Regions from separate parts of the Mesorhizobium sp. CA12 genome, predicted to be linked through region 2. Evidence: predicted binding sites of a transcription regulator. Region 2 holds the regulator's gene; the other holds the start of a gene.
The links. The regulator LexA, encoded in region 2, represses DNA repair genes until DNA is damaged. The targets are predictions, from matches to a motif close to TGTTCNNNNTGTGTTCNG.
Positions count from the first base shown of each region.

Region 1: dinB (DNA polymerase IV) is a predicted target of LexA. The motif match lies at 3,297-3,314, and genes of this name have one in related genera.

Region 1 is NZ_JAIUHT010000021.1:44,968-52,429, reverse strand. Features, by position in the region: gene LB520_RS26055 (pilus assembly protein TadG-related protein) at 1-276, opposite strand, end outside; gene LB520_RS26050 (TadE/TadG family type IV pilus assembly protein) at 557-1,774, shown strand; gene LB520_RS26045 (hypothetical protein) at 1,814-2,044, opposite strand; gene LB520_RS26040 (polymerase) at 2,117-2,350, opposite strand; gene LB520_RS26035 (cupin domain-containing protein) at 2,731-3,111, shown strand; gene dinB (DNA polymerase IV) at 3,381-4,643, shown strand; gene LB520_RS26025 (patatin-like phospholipase family protein) at 4,868-6,106, shown strand; gene LB520_RS26020 (outer membrane protein) at 6,232-6,891, shown strand; gene LB520_RS26015 (GFA family protein) at 7,188-7,462, shown strand, end outside.
Region 2 is NZ_JAIUHT010000001.1:838,488-845,949, reverse strand. Features, by position in the region: gene trpC (indole-3-glycerol phosphate synthase TrpC) at 1-591, shown strand, start outside; gene moaC (cyclic pyranopterin monophosphate synthase MoaC) at 594-1,073, shown strand; gene glp (gephyrin-like molybdotransferase Glp) at 1,073-2,278, shown strand; gene LB520_RS04045 (alpha/beta hydrolase) at 2,327-3,157, opposite strand; gene kynU (kynureninase) at 3,205-4,452, opposite strand; gene lexA (transcriptional repressor LexA) at 4,885-5,619, shown strand; gene LB520_RS04030 (ComEC/Rec2 family competence protein) at 5,656-7,462, opposite strand, start outside.

The sequences.
Region 1 (7,462 bases), on a different contig from region 2:
GGCGGCCGATGACGCGGCGGCGGCGGTGATGGCATCCGTGTTGGATCCGGCGATCTTTTCCAACGCGCCGGCATAGGCGGCCGCGTCGGCGATCGCCTGCAGCTTCAGGCTCGAATAGTACCAGTAGGAGGTCTCGACGCCGAGCCCGGCGCCGCCGACGACGACCGGCAAGGTGAGCGCGAAAATGGTGGCGACATTGCCGCTCTTGCCTTCGCAAAAGCGTCGAGAGCCGCGTCGAGAAAAAAGATTTCTGATGAACCGACCTGAAAAGGCCATGGCCGAGCGCACCCAAGCTATCCCAGCCGTTACGTCATCATTGCCGTATGAACGAATGCCTAATTATTTCGCTCGATTTTTGCCGGTGGGACCCTAGCGCTCCGCTGCCTCCGCCTTGCGCCGCACGCACTAAGACTTAAGGCCTATAAAAGATCGGACTTAAGGTTTAAGCGTCGGTAAAACCATGCATTTTAGCTCTCTCTGCATTTTATCTATTTTGGAAATCGACCGTAGAGACGGCGCGCATATCACTCTCGGACATATGACGAGGGCGAGCTCCATGTTGGGACGTTTTTTGGCATCGAGGGGCGGCAACTTTGCGATCGCAGCCGCGGTCGCCATGGTGCCGCTTATGCTTGGCGTGGCGGCATCCATCGACCTGATAGGCACGAGCGACGACGCCGCGCAGTTGCAGAACTCGCTGGACGCGGCCGGCTTGGCGATCGGCACGAAATACCTGCCAGGCATGTCGGCAAGCGACGTGCAGCAACTCGGCCAGACCTTCTTCGCCGCCAATATGAGCGCAGCCGACGCGCAGGAACTATCGGGCAGCCTCGCCGCCTTCCAGGCCAGCGCGAGCGGCGGTCCGGGCGCCTATTTCATTTCGCTGTCGTCCAGCGTCAGCCGGCCGGCCTTCATCAGCGGCATGCCGGCCTGGCAGGCGACGCGCACCGCCTCGGTCAAGCTCAAGCCCGGCGCGCAAGCCTGCGTGCTCGCGCTCGATCAGCACGCCGACGGCGCGGTCAACCTGCAGGGCTCGACCAATGTGGCGATGAACGGCTGCGTGATCGCGGCCAATTCAGACGCGCCCGACGCCGTCAATCGCGGCGGCTCGGCGATCGTCAGCGCCGGCTGCGTCTCGACAGTCGGCGGCACGCAAGGGCTGACGCCGCCGAACGCCACGCTTTCCTGCGGCGCGCCGCATGAGAACCAGTATGCTTCGTTCGATCCGCTGGCCGACGTCGTTCCTCCCGCCTATACGCTGTGCCTGCCGGTGCCCAATGGCAAAACGGTGACGCTCTCGCCGGGTACCTATTGCGACAAGACCTTGTCGGGAAAGATCACCCTCAATCCGGGCACCTACATCATGCGCAATGTCACCATAAAGCCGGGCGGCAACGGCAGCCTGAGCGGCCAGGGCGTGACGATCTTCCTGATGGAGAACTCACAGCTCTATATCAACGCCAACGAACAGGTGAACCTGTCGCCGCCCACCAGCGGCCCCTACGCCGGAATCACCGTCTACCAGGCTCACGGCAACACCCAGGCGCTGACGCTGAACGGCGGATCGGGCTCCGTGGTCAGCGGCTTTATCTACGCCCCGGACGCCGTCATCACCTATGCCGGAAATTCGGACATGAACGCCCAGGGCAGTTGCCTGCGGCTGGTCGGCGATACCATCTCGATGACGGGGAACTCGGCCGTGAAGTCGGATTGCACGGCCGAACTCGGAGGCCGGGCGGCGTATGCGGGCCGGATGATCACCCTGGCGAAATGAGCACCAACCTCCTCCGCCAGGAGGAGGACGAGATTGCGCCTAGCCGACAATATCCGCACCCGCTCGCTCGTCGAAGAGCACGGCGCAGCCGCGCTTGAGCGCGACCTGCGTCAAGGCGTTGGCCGCATCCTCATCCGACGAGACGAAATCGCCGGTCAGGACGCGCAACTCCTCGACGGCCCTCGACATCGGCACGATACGGCCGGCCGAACGGTCGCTCACGCAGGCGTCGATGACGCACAGAAGATCGATGAGTTCGAAATTGTCCATGGCGGCCTCCGCCAGCGCCATCCCTTCGCTCCGTCAACGGCCCGGGGCGCGGACTGGTTCCCGCGCCCGGCTTCATCCGCGCGGCCTGGCGGGCGCGAGCTTGAGGTCGAAGCGGGCCGGCAGGCATGGCTCGAGGCAGGCTCGGCGCAGCGATCCGGTCGCAATCGTATCGACCGGGAGAAGGATCACCATACGAGCCTGGCGCTCGGGCCAGAGCGGCCTGCCGAAGACGAAGAAGACGCCGCCGACCAGGCCGGCCAGAAGCAGTGCGGCAAACAGATTGGCGATCATCTTACCGGGTTGCACGGCTGGCAACTCCAGGAGCGGTTTCAGGGGAAAGGCGTGCCCGCCATATCGCAGGAATAGCGGGCACGCCGTGGTCAACCGCCGATGAAGGGACTTTGTCCGGCGGCTTGCTAGCCAATGATTTTGGTGCCGTCGTTGTTTCCTGAAAATAGGCGTGTCGGGCCTCTGCGTTCGTGCAATGGGACTTCGGTCCGAAGATGGCCGGGGACCGTCGCCCGAGGGTCTGGAATATCCGCCTTCCACGACAATGCGCCAAGCGTTCGGCTGAGCTAGCGGTCACCTCAATTAATTAGCAATCGCTCATAATAAGGCTTATGAATACACTCGCGGTCGCCGACGATCGCAACGTCAGGCGCCGCTTCACACATGGGAGGGATACCATGGCCGAAGTTGCAATGAAGGTGACGAAACTCGAATCCAAATCGCACAACAATCCCGATGAGGTCCGCGCGCCCGCAAAGACGCGTGTCGAGATCGTCCGGCTCCCAGGCTATACGCTCGGGCGGATGAACATGCAGCCGGGCTGGAGATGGTCCGAATGCGTGAAGCCGGTGGTCAAGACCGACAGCTGCCAGGTCTCGCATGTTGGTTATGCCGTGTCCGGCTCGATCACCGTACGGATGACCGACGGAACGCAAAAGACCATCGAGGCCGGCACTTCCTACACCATCCCGCCCGGCCACGACGCCTGGGTGGAAGGCAACCAGCCGTTCCAATGCATCGAGGTGCTGAGCGCCGAAGAATACGCCAAGCCGGCATAGCGCAGACAGTCGCAATTTACGTTCAGAGGCGAAGGAGGGATCGCCTCGCGAGGCGATCCCTCCTCAGCCTGCGGCGGCATGTCCCGCGCAAAGGTCATTCGCACAACCGGCGTTCTATCTGTGGCTGCGCCCCAGTTGTGGAAACCTGCACGGCCAAGCGTGGTGGCTTGACAGAGAGCTTCTTTTGTTCTCTTTATGTTCCGTTAATTCCCCTTACAAAAGACGCAGCTAATGCTGCAATGCCACACAAATGGCCATGGGAGCGCGCGATGGCCGCCACGAACACCGCCGCGGCCGCCACCATCCTGCACGCCGACCTCGACGCCTTCTACGCCTCGGTCGAGCAGCTGCTCGATCCGTCATTGCGTGGCAAGCCGATCGCCGTCGGCGGAGGCGTGGTGCTGGCGGCCTCCTATGAGGCGAAAATCTTTGGCGTGCGCGGCGGCATGCCGGGCCGCAAAGCGCGCGAGCTCTGCCCTCATCTCATCTTCGTCGGCGGTCATTTTTCCGAATACCAGCGCCTCGGCGACGCCGCGATCAAGGTGCTCGACGACTTCACGCCGGCGGTCGAGCGCATCTCGATCGACGAGGCTTTTGCCGACGTCGCCGGCTGCACGCATCTGTTCGGATCGCCGCAAGAGATCGCGCGAAAAATCCGCGAGCGGGTGAAGGCCGAGCTCGGTCTGCCGATCTCGATCGGCGTGGCGCGGACGAAGCATCTGGCCAAGATCGCCTCGCAGGTAGCCAAGCCCGAAGGGCTGGTGGTGATCGAGCCCGGCAGCGAGCTCGCCTTCCTGCACGACCTGCCTGTCACGCTGATGTGGGGTGTCGGCCCGGCGACCAAGGCCAGGCTGGCCGAGATCGGTGTCGAGACGATCGGGCAGCTGGCGCGCACCCATAGCGGGGCGCTGGAGCGGCTGATCGGCCATGCCGCCGGCCAGAAGCTTGCCGCGCTCGCCTGGAACCGCGACCCGCGAAAACTCGAGGCGCACCGCCGCGCGCATTCTGCCGGCGCGCAATCGGCGCTCGGCAGGAAGCCGGCAGTGCCGCGCGTCTTCGTGCCGACGCTCCTGCATCTGGCCGACCGCGTGGCCAGCCGGTTGCGCGCCAAGGACCGGCCCGGGCGCACAGTGACGGTGCGGGTTCGCTTCGCTGATCTGCGCGCTGTGAGCCGCTCGATCACGCTCGACCAGCCGATCCAGGCGACCGCGATGCTGGCGGAGATCGCCGAGGAACTGGTGCGCGGCGTGCTTGCCGCCCATCCGGGCGAGAGGGACATCTCGCTGCTCGCCATCTCTGTCTCGCATCTGGAGGAGCATGCCGAGCTGCAGCTCGAACTGCCGCTCGGGCTGGCGGACGAGAAGCTGAGGCCCGGCAGCCGCAAAGGCCTCGCGCGCTTCGGCGCCGACCGGGCGGTGGACAAGATCCGCCAGCGCTTCGGCAAGGAGGCGGTCGGCTACGGCACGGTAGCGCTAGAAGGTCCGCGCTCGGTGCCGGACGGGTTTAGGGAATTGGCCGAGAAGGAGCTGTGAGTGGCTGAGGCATCTCCTCTGACGCCATTGGAGATTGACGAAAGCCTACGCGCCGTCCGTGCGCTGCGTACCAACCGCTTCGGGTAATCTCCCCGTCCGTCGGCGCGGGCCGATTTCCAATCTGTGAAGTTACGCGTTCCCCCCACTTGCAAGAATGTCGGTGCTGGGCTCGATTGCGCAAAGCCAGGCTTAAGGACGCCGGACGGACAGGCAAGGGGGCCGCGATGGAGCCGATTGCGGCTGGATCACCACCGGACGCGGATGGCGGCGCGCCCGAACGCTATGATCTCGGCCTCTGCCTGTCGGGCGGCGGCTACCGCGCCATGCTGTTTCATGCCGGCGCGCTATGCCGCCTCAACGAGGCCGGGCTGCTCCAGAAACTCGACATGGTAAGCTCGGTCTCGGGCGGCTCGATAGCCGCCGGGCTGCTGGCGGTGCTTTGGCCGCGTTTCGCCTTCGTCAACGGTGTCGCCGCCTATTTCGATATCTATCTGGACAGGATACTGGAGTTCTCGCAAGTCTTCCTCGACGTGCCGTCGATCTTCAAGGGCCTGCTCAACCCGTTTTCCAGCGCGGCGCGCGAAGTCGCCGACTGCTACGAGAGACATTTGTTCGACGGCTCAAGGCCGATGCTGAAGAGCCTGCCGGAAAAACCCTGGTTCGTGTTCTGCTCCAGCAATCTCGGCACCGGCTCGCTGTTCCGGCTGTCGCGGCGCTACATCGCCGACTATCGCATCGGCGTCGCCTACCAGGCCGACCTGCCGGTGGCTCTCGCGATTGCCGCCTCCTCGGCCTTCCCGCCTTTCCTGTCGCCGCTGCGGCTCGAGCTCACGCCCTTCGCGTGGAAGAATGACAAGCTCGACCCGAGCGTCGGCCCGCCGGTGCCGCCTTCGCGCGCCGTGCTCACCGATGGCGGCGTCTACGACAATCACGGCATCGAGCCGGCGCTGAAACGCTGCCGCTGGCTGCTGGTCAGCGACGCCGGCGCGCCCTGGCAGGCTTCGAGCGCCGGCTATCGGAACTGGTTCTCGCAGTTGAAACGCGTGCTCGACACCACCGACAACCAGGTGCGCTCGCTCAGGCGCCGGGATCTGGTGGCGCGCTTCCAGGCGGCCAAGGACGCCGACGATCGTGGCCTGGCCAATGACGCGACCCGGCCCGGCTATGCGGCGACGCGCGGCGTCTTCTGGTCGATCGCCAGCAAGCCCGACACGGCCGAGCCGGCCTTCGTGCAAACCGCCGCCACCGCACCTACCGATATCGGCACCTCGCTGCATTTTCTGGGCAGCGAAGAGACGGTCGACCTGGTGAACTGGGGCTATTGCGCCGCCGACCAGGCGCTGCGGGGCTGGTACGAGCCGGCAGTGGCTGCGGGCAAGGGCGTGCCGCTGAAAGCGGGCGACGTGAAGCCCGGCCGCTGCGCGCGAGTGTCGAGGATGATGATGAATGGCCTCAAGGTTTGAGCGGCTTTTCCTCGCCCCCGGGTTCCGCCGCCCGCCGTTTGAATCCGGGCAGAACTGTGGCAAAAATGCGACTGCACGTATCGGCGAGCTCTGCTACACAACGGTAGGTTACGAGGAGATCACCTATGAAGAAGCTGCTTCTTGCTTTGTCGTTGTCTCTGCTGGCGTCGTCGGCCTTTGCTGCCGATGCCATCGTTGCAGAACCTGCGCCGGTCTTTAGCTGGACAGGCGGGTATATCGGCCTACAGGCAGGCTATGCTTGGGGTAAAGGCAATATAGACCAGATCGGCGGACCGGGCTTTGTCGACACAGACCCTGACGGATTCCTTGGAGGCGTTTACGGCGGTTACAACTATCAGATGTCCAACAACATCGTGATTGGTGCGGAACTGGACGTCGTATATGCAAATGTTGATGGCAGCGGCGAAATATTCACCGCTCCTGGTGTCCCAACGGGCTTCGACGCAACCGAAGAACTCAAATGGAGCGGGGCGGCAAGACTTCGTCTAGGATATGCCGTTGATCGTTTTCTTCCTTACATTGCGGGCGGTGTTGCGTTTGGTGATGTCGACATTAGTGCTAATGTCCCCGGCGGAACTTCGTCCGATAAAACATTCACAGGATGGACGATAGGCGTCGGCTTGGATTATGCCATGACCGACAATCTGCTGCTGCGAGGCGAATATCGCTATACTGACTTCGGCTCAGAGTCCTTTGGAAATGCCAATGCCGATGTTGATCTGAAGACCAACGAGGTTCGCCTCGGCATCGCCTACAAATTCTAGTTCTCTGAAGTTCCAAATAGAGAGCCTGTCGCTTACCGCGACAGGCTTTTTTTCTGCAGGAAAAACCTCCGTCGTTGCGGCGGTAACTTCCGTGAGATAATCCCATAGCCGCGTAGAGGGGCGACGGACATGTCGTTGTAGCGTTGCAGTGGCGCTGGCCGATCACCGATGCTGTTGAATCACCAGGCTACAACGCGTAACAATACGGCGGCGCCTCGCGCCAACCTCATCCCGAAAATCTGAGCATGCCGACCGCCGCATAGCGGCGAGGAACTCATTCAACCATGAGGCAGCCCATGCGAACCGCATCCTGTGCCTGCGGGCAACTGAAGATCTCCTGTGACGGCGAGCCGCGCCTGGTCGCGCTGTGCCACTGCCTCGACTGCCAGAGGCGGACCGGCAGCACTTACGGCATTGCCGGATTCTTCGCCCGCGCGGCGGTCAGGGCCGAAGGGACCGCCAGCACCTACAGGCGATTGTCCGACGGCGGTCATGCGGTCACCTTCCATTTTTGCCCGGAGTGCGGCTCCAGCGTTTACTGGGAGCCGGAGCGCAAGCCGGACGCCATTGC
Region 2 (7,462 bases):
GATCCGCCGTCATTGGCACAGGCCTACCAGCAAGGTGGCGCCGCCTGCCTTTCGGTGCTTACGGACGCCCCGTCTTTCCAGGGCGCTCCCGAATTCCTGACAGCCGCTCGGGCAGCGGTGCGCCTGCCGGCTCTGCGCAAGGATTTCCTGTTCGATCCCTACCAGGTCTACGAAGCACGCGCCTGGGGCGCCGACGCGATCCTGATCATCATGGCGAGCGTCGACGACGCGCTTGCCCGGGACCTTGAAGCGACCGCCTTCGAGCTCGGCATGGACGCTCTGGTCGAGGTGCACGACGAAAACGAAATGCAACGCGCGCTTCGCCTTTCGTCGCGGCTGATCGGCATCAACAACCGCGATCTCAGAACCTTTGAAACCAGCCTCGACGTCTCGGAGCGGCTGGCGGCCATGGTGCCGGCGGATCGGCTGCTGGTCAGTGAAAGCGGCATCTTCACGCATCAGGATTGCCGCCGGCTGGAGAAGAGCAAGATCGGCACCTTCCTGGTCGGCGAGAGCCTGATGCGGCAGGCCGACGTGGCCGCCGCCACGCAACTGCTGCTCACCGGCAAGGCGCGTGCCGAGGCCGTTTGAGGATGGTCTCCCTTACTCATCTTGGCGCTAAAGGCGAAGCCAATATGGTCGACGTCGGCGACAAGGCCGAGACGACGCGCACGGCAGTCGCTGAAGGGTTTGTCTCCATGCAGCCGGAAACGCTGGAGATGATCCTGGCCGGCGACGCCAAGAAAGGCGACGTATTGGGGACTGCCCGTATCGCCGGCATCATGGCCGCAAAGAAGACGCACGAACTGATCCCGCTCTGCCATCCGCTGCTTCTGACCAAAGTTGCCGTCGAGATCGAGCCGGACCATTCCTTGCCAGGTCTCAAGGTCACCGCGCTCGCCCGCGTCACCGGCAAGACGGGCGTGGAGATGGAGGCGCTGACCGCCGCTTCAGTCGCCTGCCTCACCATCTACGACATGGCCAAGGCAGCGGACCGCGGGATGGTGATTTCCGGCGTCCGGCTGGTCGAGAAGACCGGCGGCAAATCAGGCGACTACAAGGCAGGTTCATAATGGCCTTGCTCCCGGTCACCGAGGCGCTCGAACGCCTGCTCGACGGCGTGACGGCTCTGCCGGGCGAGCGCGTTCCGCTGGCTGACGCGGCGGGTCGCGTGCTGGCCGAGCCGGTGGTCGCGCTGCGCACGCAGCCACCTTTCGATGCCTCCGCGATGGACGGCTATGCCGCACGCTTCTCCGATGTCGCCTCGGCGCCGGCGCTACTCGAGGTCATCGGCGTGGCGCCTGCCGGGCGCGGTTTCTCCGGAACCGTCGGGGAAGGCCAGGCCGTGCGCATCTTCACCGGAGCGCCGTTGCCGGAGGGCGCCGACACGGTCGTCATCCAGGAAAACGTCCGCGATCTCGGCAATGGCAGGATCGAAGTGACGGAGCCGACCACGGAAGGACGCAATGTGCGTCGCCGCGGGCTCGACTTCGGCCAGGGCGACGTGCTGCTCGAAAAGGGCCGCGTGCTCGATGCAGCGGCCCTTTCGCTGGCGGCCTCGGCCAACCACCCAGCCCTGAACGTCGTGCGCCGGCCGCTGGTCGCGATCATCGCCACCGGCGACGAATTGCTGCCCCCGGGCAGCGCGCTCGGCCCCGACCAGATCATTTCGTCGAATGCCTACGGCGTTGGAGCCGCCGCCCAGTCGGTCGGCGCGCTCGCGCTCGATCTCGGCATCGCCGCCGACCGCCAGGAGGCGATTGCCGCGCTGGTCCGGAAAGCGGTCGAGGCGGACGCCGATGTCATCGTCACGCTCGGCGGCGCCTCGGTCGGCGACCACGACCTCGTCCATAGCGTGCTGACCGGCGAAGGCATGCAGCTCGATTTCTGGAAAATCGCCATGCGCCCCGGCAAACCACTGATGTTTGGCCGGCTTGGCCATATCCGCTGCATCGGCCTGCCCGGCAATCCGGTGGCAAGCATTGTCTGCTCGCAACTCTTCCTGAAACCGCTGCTTGCCCGGCTCGGTGGCCGCGATCACCATCAGGATATGCGAACGGCCCGGCTTGGCACCGCGATGCGGGCCAACGACCTTAGGCAGGACTATGTGCGCGCCGTCGTGCGCGAGGACGCCGGCACCTTGGTCGCGATACCTTTCGGAATCCAGGACTCCTCGATGCTGCGGATGCTCGCCGACGCCAACGGCCTGATCGTGCGCGAGCCCTTTGCGCCGGCGGCGGAAGCCGGCGCTGAATGCAGCGTGCTCATGCTGCGCTAGGCGTCGACGAAGTCGATCCTGATACGTCGACGAAGTCGATCGTAACCCTTATTCGTCCACCAGCGTACGGGTCAGGGGATGATCCGGGTCGGCGAGGCCATCGACAATGTTGAAATGATGTCGGTCCGGCTCGACCACTGAACGGGTGGAGGCGCCGAGCCCGGTCCAGATGTTGGCGAGCAACGCGCTCTGGCGCAGGAATTCCGCACGCTCGCCGCCGCCGGCCCAGCAGGTGATGCAGGCTCCCTGTCGAGGCCGCAACAATGCCGGGCTTTCGCTCCGCGCTTCCGGCTCGTCGATGTTCAGGGTCTCGTTCAGCGCTGTGAACATCAGCGGCCGAAGGTCGTGCAGGCCTGAAATCGAAACGACCTGGCGTATGCGCCGCGCCACATCGGATGATAGCGGTGAGGCCGTGGTCACCATCCGGCTGGCGAGATGCCCGCCGGCCGAGTGCCCGGTCAGCATCAGCGGACCATCGACCATGGCCGCCGCCTTCTCGATCGCTGCAGCGACCTCGCCGACTATGCCGCTGATCCTGGTCTGCGGGCACAGCGTGTAGGAGGGCATGGCGACGGCAAAGCCGCGGCCGAGCGCGCCTCCAGCCAGATGTGACCAGGAGCTCTTGTCCGACTCCATCCAGTAGCCGCCGTGGATGAACACGACGAGCCCCCTTGGCGCCGCAGACGGGAGAAACAGGTCGAAGCGCTTGCGCGGCGCTTCGCCGTAGACAACATCGAGCCGCGCCCTGCCCTCTGACAGCAGCCTTTCGCGAAACGCCCGCGCCGGCCGATCCCACGCAGCCGGCCAGCGGTCGCCGCCCGCGATATTGGCGCCATTTGCATAGGCGTCATCCCAGTCGACAATACGATGTCCCAGCAACGGTGTCTCCGCGATCAGGTCATTTGTTCGGCATCGCCGATTGAAAGTCAGGTAACGGTTGTTTTGATGGCAAAGCGCGCGTCTTGCCAGATGCCAGTGCGCAGGATGTCCTGCAGCACCTCGACCGCATTCCAGACATCGCGGTAGCCGACATAGAGCGGCGTGAAGCCGAAACGAATGGTGGATGGCGCGCGGAAATCGCCGATCACGCCGCGCTCGATCAAGGCACGCATCACCTGGTAGCCATGCGGATGGGCGAACGACACCTGGCTGCCGCGCTCGGCGCGTGAGCGCGGGCTCTCCAGCTCAAGACCGAAGCCGCCGCATCTGGCCTCGACAAGCCGGATGAACAGGTCCGTCAGCGCGACGCTTTTTCTCCGCACGGCCGTCATGTCGACGTCGTTCCAGATATCCAGCGCGCCTTTCAGCGCGCGCATCGACAGCACCGGCTGCGTTCCGCACAGGAACCGCCGGATGCCCGTGCCCGCGGCGTAGCCCTGCTCGAACGCGAAAGGCCGGGCATGGCCCCACCAGCCGCTGAGTGGCTGGCGAATGTCGCGGTGGTGGCGGTTCGCGGCGTAGATGAAGGCTGGCGAGCCCGGCCCGCCATTGAGATACTTGTAGGTGCAGCCGACGGCGAAATCGGCATTCGAGCCGTCGAGATCAACCGGCAGCGCACCCGCCGTGTGGCAGAGGTCCCACACGATCAGCGCGCCGGCTTCATGAGCCTTGCGGGTGAGCGCCGCCATGTCGCGCAGCCGGCCGGATTTGTAGTTGACGTGGTTGACCAGGATGACCGCGACGCGATCGTCAACCAGTTCCTCAATCGTCGGGGCATCTGCGCCTTCGAGCCGCAGCACCGTGCCGGGCCGCGTCGATGCGACGCCTTCCGCCATGTAGAGGTCGGTCGGAAAGCTGTCGTCCTCGGCAACGATCACCGAACGCTCGGGCCGCATTGCAAGTGCCGCATGCAGGACCTTGTAGATGTTGATCGAAGTCGTGTCGCAAACGACCGTCTGGCCGGGTTTCGCGCCGATCAGCCGTCCTAGCTGGTCACCCAGCTCGATGGGCATATCGAACCAGCCGGCGGTGTTCCAGGCGCGGATGAGATCCCGCGCCCATTCCTGCCTCGCGGCAGTCTCGATCTCGCTGAAGGCGTCGATCGAAGCGGCGCCCAGCGAATTGCCGTCGAGGTATATGACGTCTTCCGGCAAGACGAAGCGATCGCGCATGGCGCGCAGCGGATCCGCGGCATCCATCGCCTCGACTTCGGCGAGATCAGGAATTCCCCTCATTGTGCTGCCGCTCCATTTCGATCTGGCCAAGGGGGTTGTCTCACCACCGTCGGCGACAGGGCAAGAACCTTTGGTCCTATGTTAGCTGGTCCATAGACGGCGAAGACTGCGGATCGGAACTTCGCCAACGTTGGCATTTTGGGTTCGTTTCGTTCACGGTGCCACGCGCTTACGGTACGAGCCGACGTGATCCCAACCACTGCTTCGTGATCGTGTCGGGTTGTATTTCAGCTTAAGGGGAACTCCAAAATCGAGCGGAATCAATGCCGCTGCCCCAGGAGGGGCAGCCGGCCGTCACCGGATGCGACATTGTTTCGGCAGCCTTAACAAATTCACTAAACTTTAAACGGTTGCGGAACACAACTGGAACAGATAGTGTTTGTTCTGGGTTTGTTTTTCTGATTCTGGTTTCAGAACCCGTGGGGGCCGCCGATGCTGACGCGCAAACAACATGAACTCCTGATGTTCATCCATGAACGCCTGAAGGAGAGCGGGATTCCTCCATCATTCGATGAGATGAAGGAGGCGCTCGACCTTGCCTCCAAGTCCGGCATCCATCGGCTGATCACTGCGCTGGAAGAACGCGGCTTCATTCGCCGGCTCCCGAACCGGGCGCGCGCGCTGGAAGTGCTGCGCCTGCCCGACTCGATCGCGCCTGGCCTGAATGCCGCGAAGAAGTTTTCGCCAAGCGTCATCCAGGGCGGCCAAGGCAATCTCAGTCGCCAGGTCAAGCCGACGACGCCATCGCGCACTCCGAGACCAAGCAATGACGACGAGGCCGCGGCGGCCGTATCCATTCCGGTGATGGGCCGCATCGCCGCCGGCGTGCCGATTGACGCCATCCAGCACCAGACGCATTCGATCTCGGTGCCGCCGGACATGATCATGGGCGGCGAGCATTACGCGTTGGAGGTCAAGGGCGACTCGATGATCGAGGCCGGCATCTTCGATGGCGACACCGTCATCATCCGCAATGCCAACACGGCAAGCCCGGGCGAGATCGTGGTGGCGCTGGTCGACGATGAGGAGGCGACGCTTAAGCGTTTCCGCCGCAAGGGTGCCTCGATCGCGCTCGAGGCCGCCAACCCGGCCTATGAGACCCGGATCTTCGGACCGGATCGGGTCAAGGTTCAGGGCAAGCTCGTCGGACTTATCCGCCGCTACTGAGCAGAACTGCCCGGCCTTCTTCGCCCGGACGACAATCTATTGGGCCGGTGCGGCGGCTGGTTTTTCCGGCTGCTTATAGGGCGCCAGTCCCCTCGCCTCGCGCGTGTATTTCCGCTGCTCGTGCCAGGGTCGGTATGGTTCTACGACCGCGTAGCGGACGGTTGGCCGCGCGGTTGCCGATTGCGGATCGAAGAAAACGGCGGCGCTGCCGTCGCGCGCCAGCTGCCGCTTGGTGACGACGAGCACACGCGGATCGCGGCACGGGTTATAGGCCGTGGCGTCGTTGATGACGATGAGGTCGGCGAAGCCGCAGGCCGGCCGGGCGGTGTCGCGGGTCTCGGCGAGCGCGACGATCGCGCCGGAAGGATGCCGACCGATGCAGAGATCGCCGCTGCAATAGAAGGGCGAGCCGGGCGGCAGGTCGACGGGATCGGCAATGTCCAGCGTATCTTTGGCGAACCTTTCCGGCGGCACGATTTCCTCGGCTTTCAGCGCCCGTTTCCAATTGTCGGTGGTGAACTCGTTGGAGCGTTCGCGATTGACGGCAAGCTCGCCGCCGCCGATCGGCATCGCCACCAGATGCGCATCCTCCGAGATAAGCACGTCCGGTGTGCGGACGTGCGGAATGGCCAGCAGCGCAGCGAGCGCGAAAGGTACGGCGGCAAGCCTCAGCCAAGTGGTAGCCATGGTCGCGATGACCAGCGCGACCGTCGCCAGCAGCACCGACTGAATCGAGATCAGCCCCACGGCGTCGACCGGTGAGCGCTCGGAAATCCATGCCGAAATGGCGATCATCGCCGTCAGGCCTTTGCCCATGACAAAGAGGAAGGGACCGTCGAAGCCGAAGGGCATGGCCAGCGCGCTCAGCACGGCGAACGGCATGACGACCAATGAGACGATCGGCATGACCGCCAGATTGGCCAGCAGGCTGAGCGGCGACACCCGCTGGAAGTGCCAGATGGCAAACAACAATGTTGCGCTGCCCGCGATGAGCGACGTCACGGCGGCGCCACCCGCTCCAATCGCCAGTTTTCGCGATAAGAACCCGAGAAACGAACGCTTTGCCGGCGGCGCGGTCGTTTTGCCGGCGCGATAGTCGGCAAAGCCGGCATAGGCGCCGACCAGGGCGGCGGTGGCGGCGAAGGACATCTGGAAGCTCGGGCCGACCACTTCATGCGGCGAGACCAGGATGACGGCGATGGCAGAGATCGCCAGGTTGCGCATGGTCAGCGCTGCGCGGTCGAAAAGCACGGCGACCAGCATCACGCCAAGCATGATGAAGCTTCGCTCGGCCGCCACCACGATGCCGGAGATCACGAGATAGGCGGCGATCGACGCCAGCGCGATGCCAGCGGCATATTTCTTCACCGGCCGGCGCGACGAGAAATCCGGAAACAGCGCGAAGGCGCCGCGTAGCAGGACCATGATCGTGCCGGCGACCAGCGCCATATGCAGTCCCGAGATCGAAATGATGTGGTAGATGCCGGTCCGCCGCATCGACTCGTTGATTTCGTCCGGAATGCCGGCACGAACGCCGACGATCAGCGCCGCCGCGATCTCGCCCTCGGAACCGCCGATGCTGCTCCTGATGTGGTCGGCAATTCCCTCGCGTCCGTTTTCTACGGCCGATGCCACGCGTGCGCCAAACGGCACCTCCGTTGGCGCACTCGGGGTCGGCGCGACAAGTTTCGGATCGCCCAGGAAAAAGCCACTGGCGCCGATGCCGGCAAAATAGCTGTCGAAGGAAAAGTCGTAGCTGTCAGGCCGAACCGGACCTGTCGGCGGCAGCAGCTTGGCATAGCCGGTCAGCATCGACCCGGCCGACATGCCGGACGGGATCCTG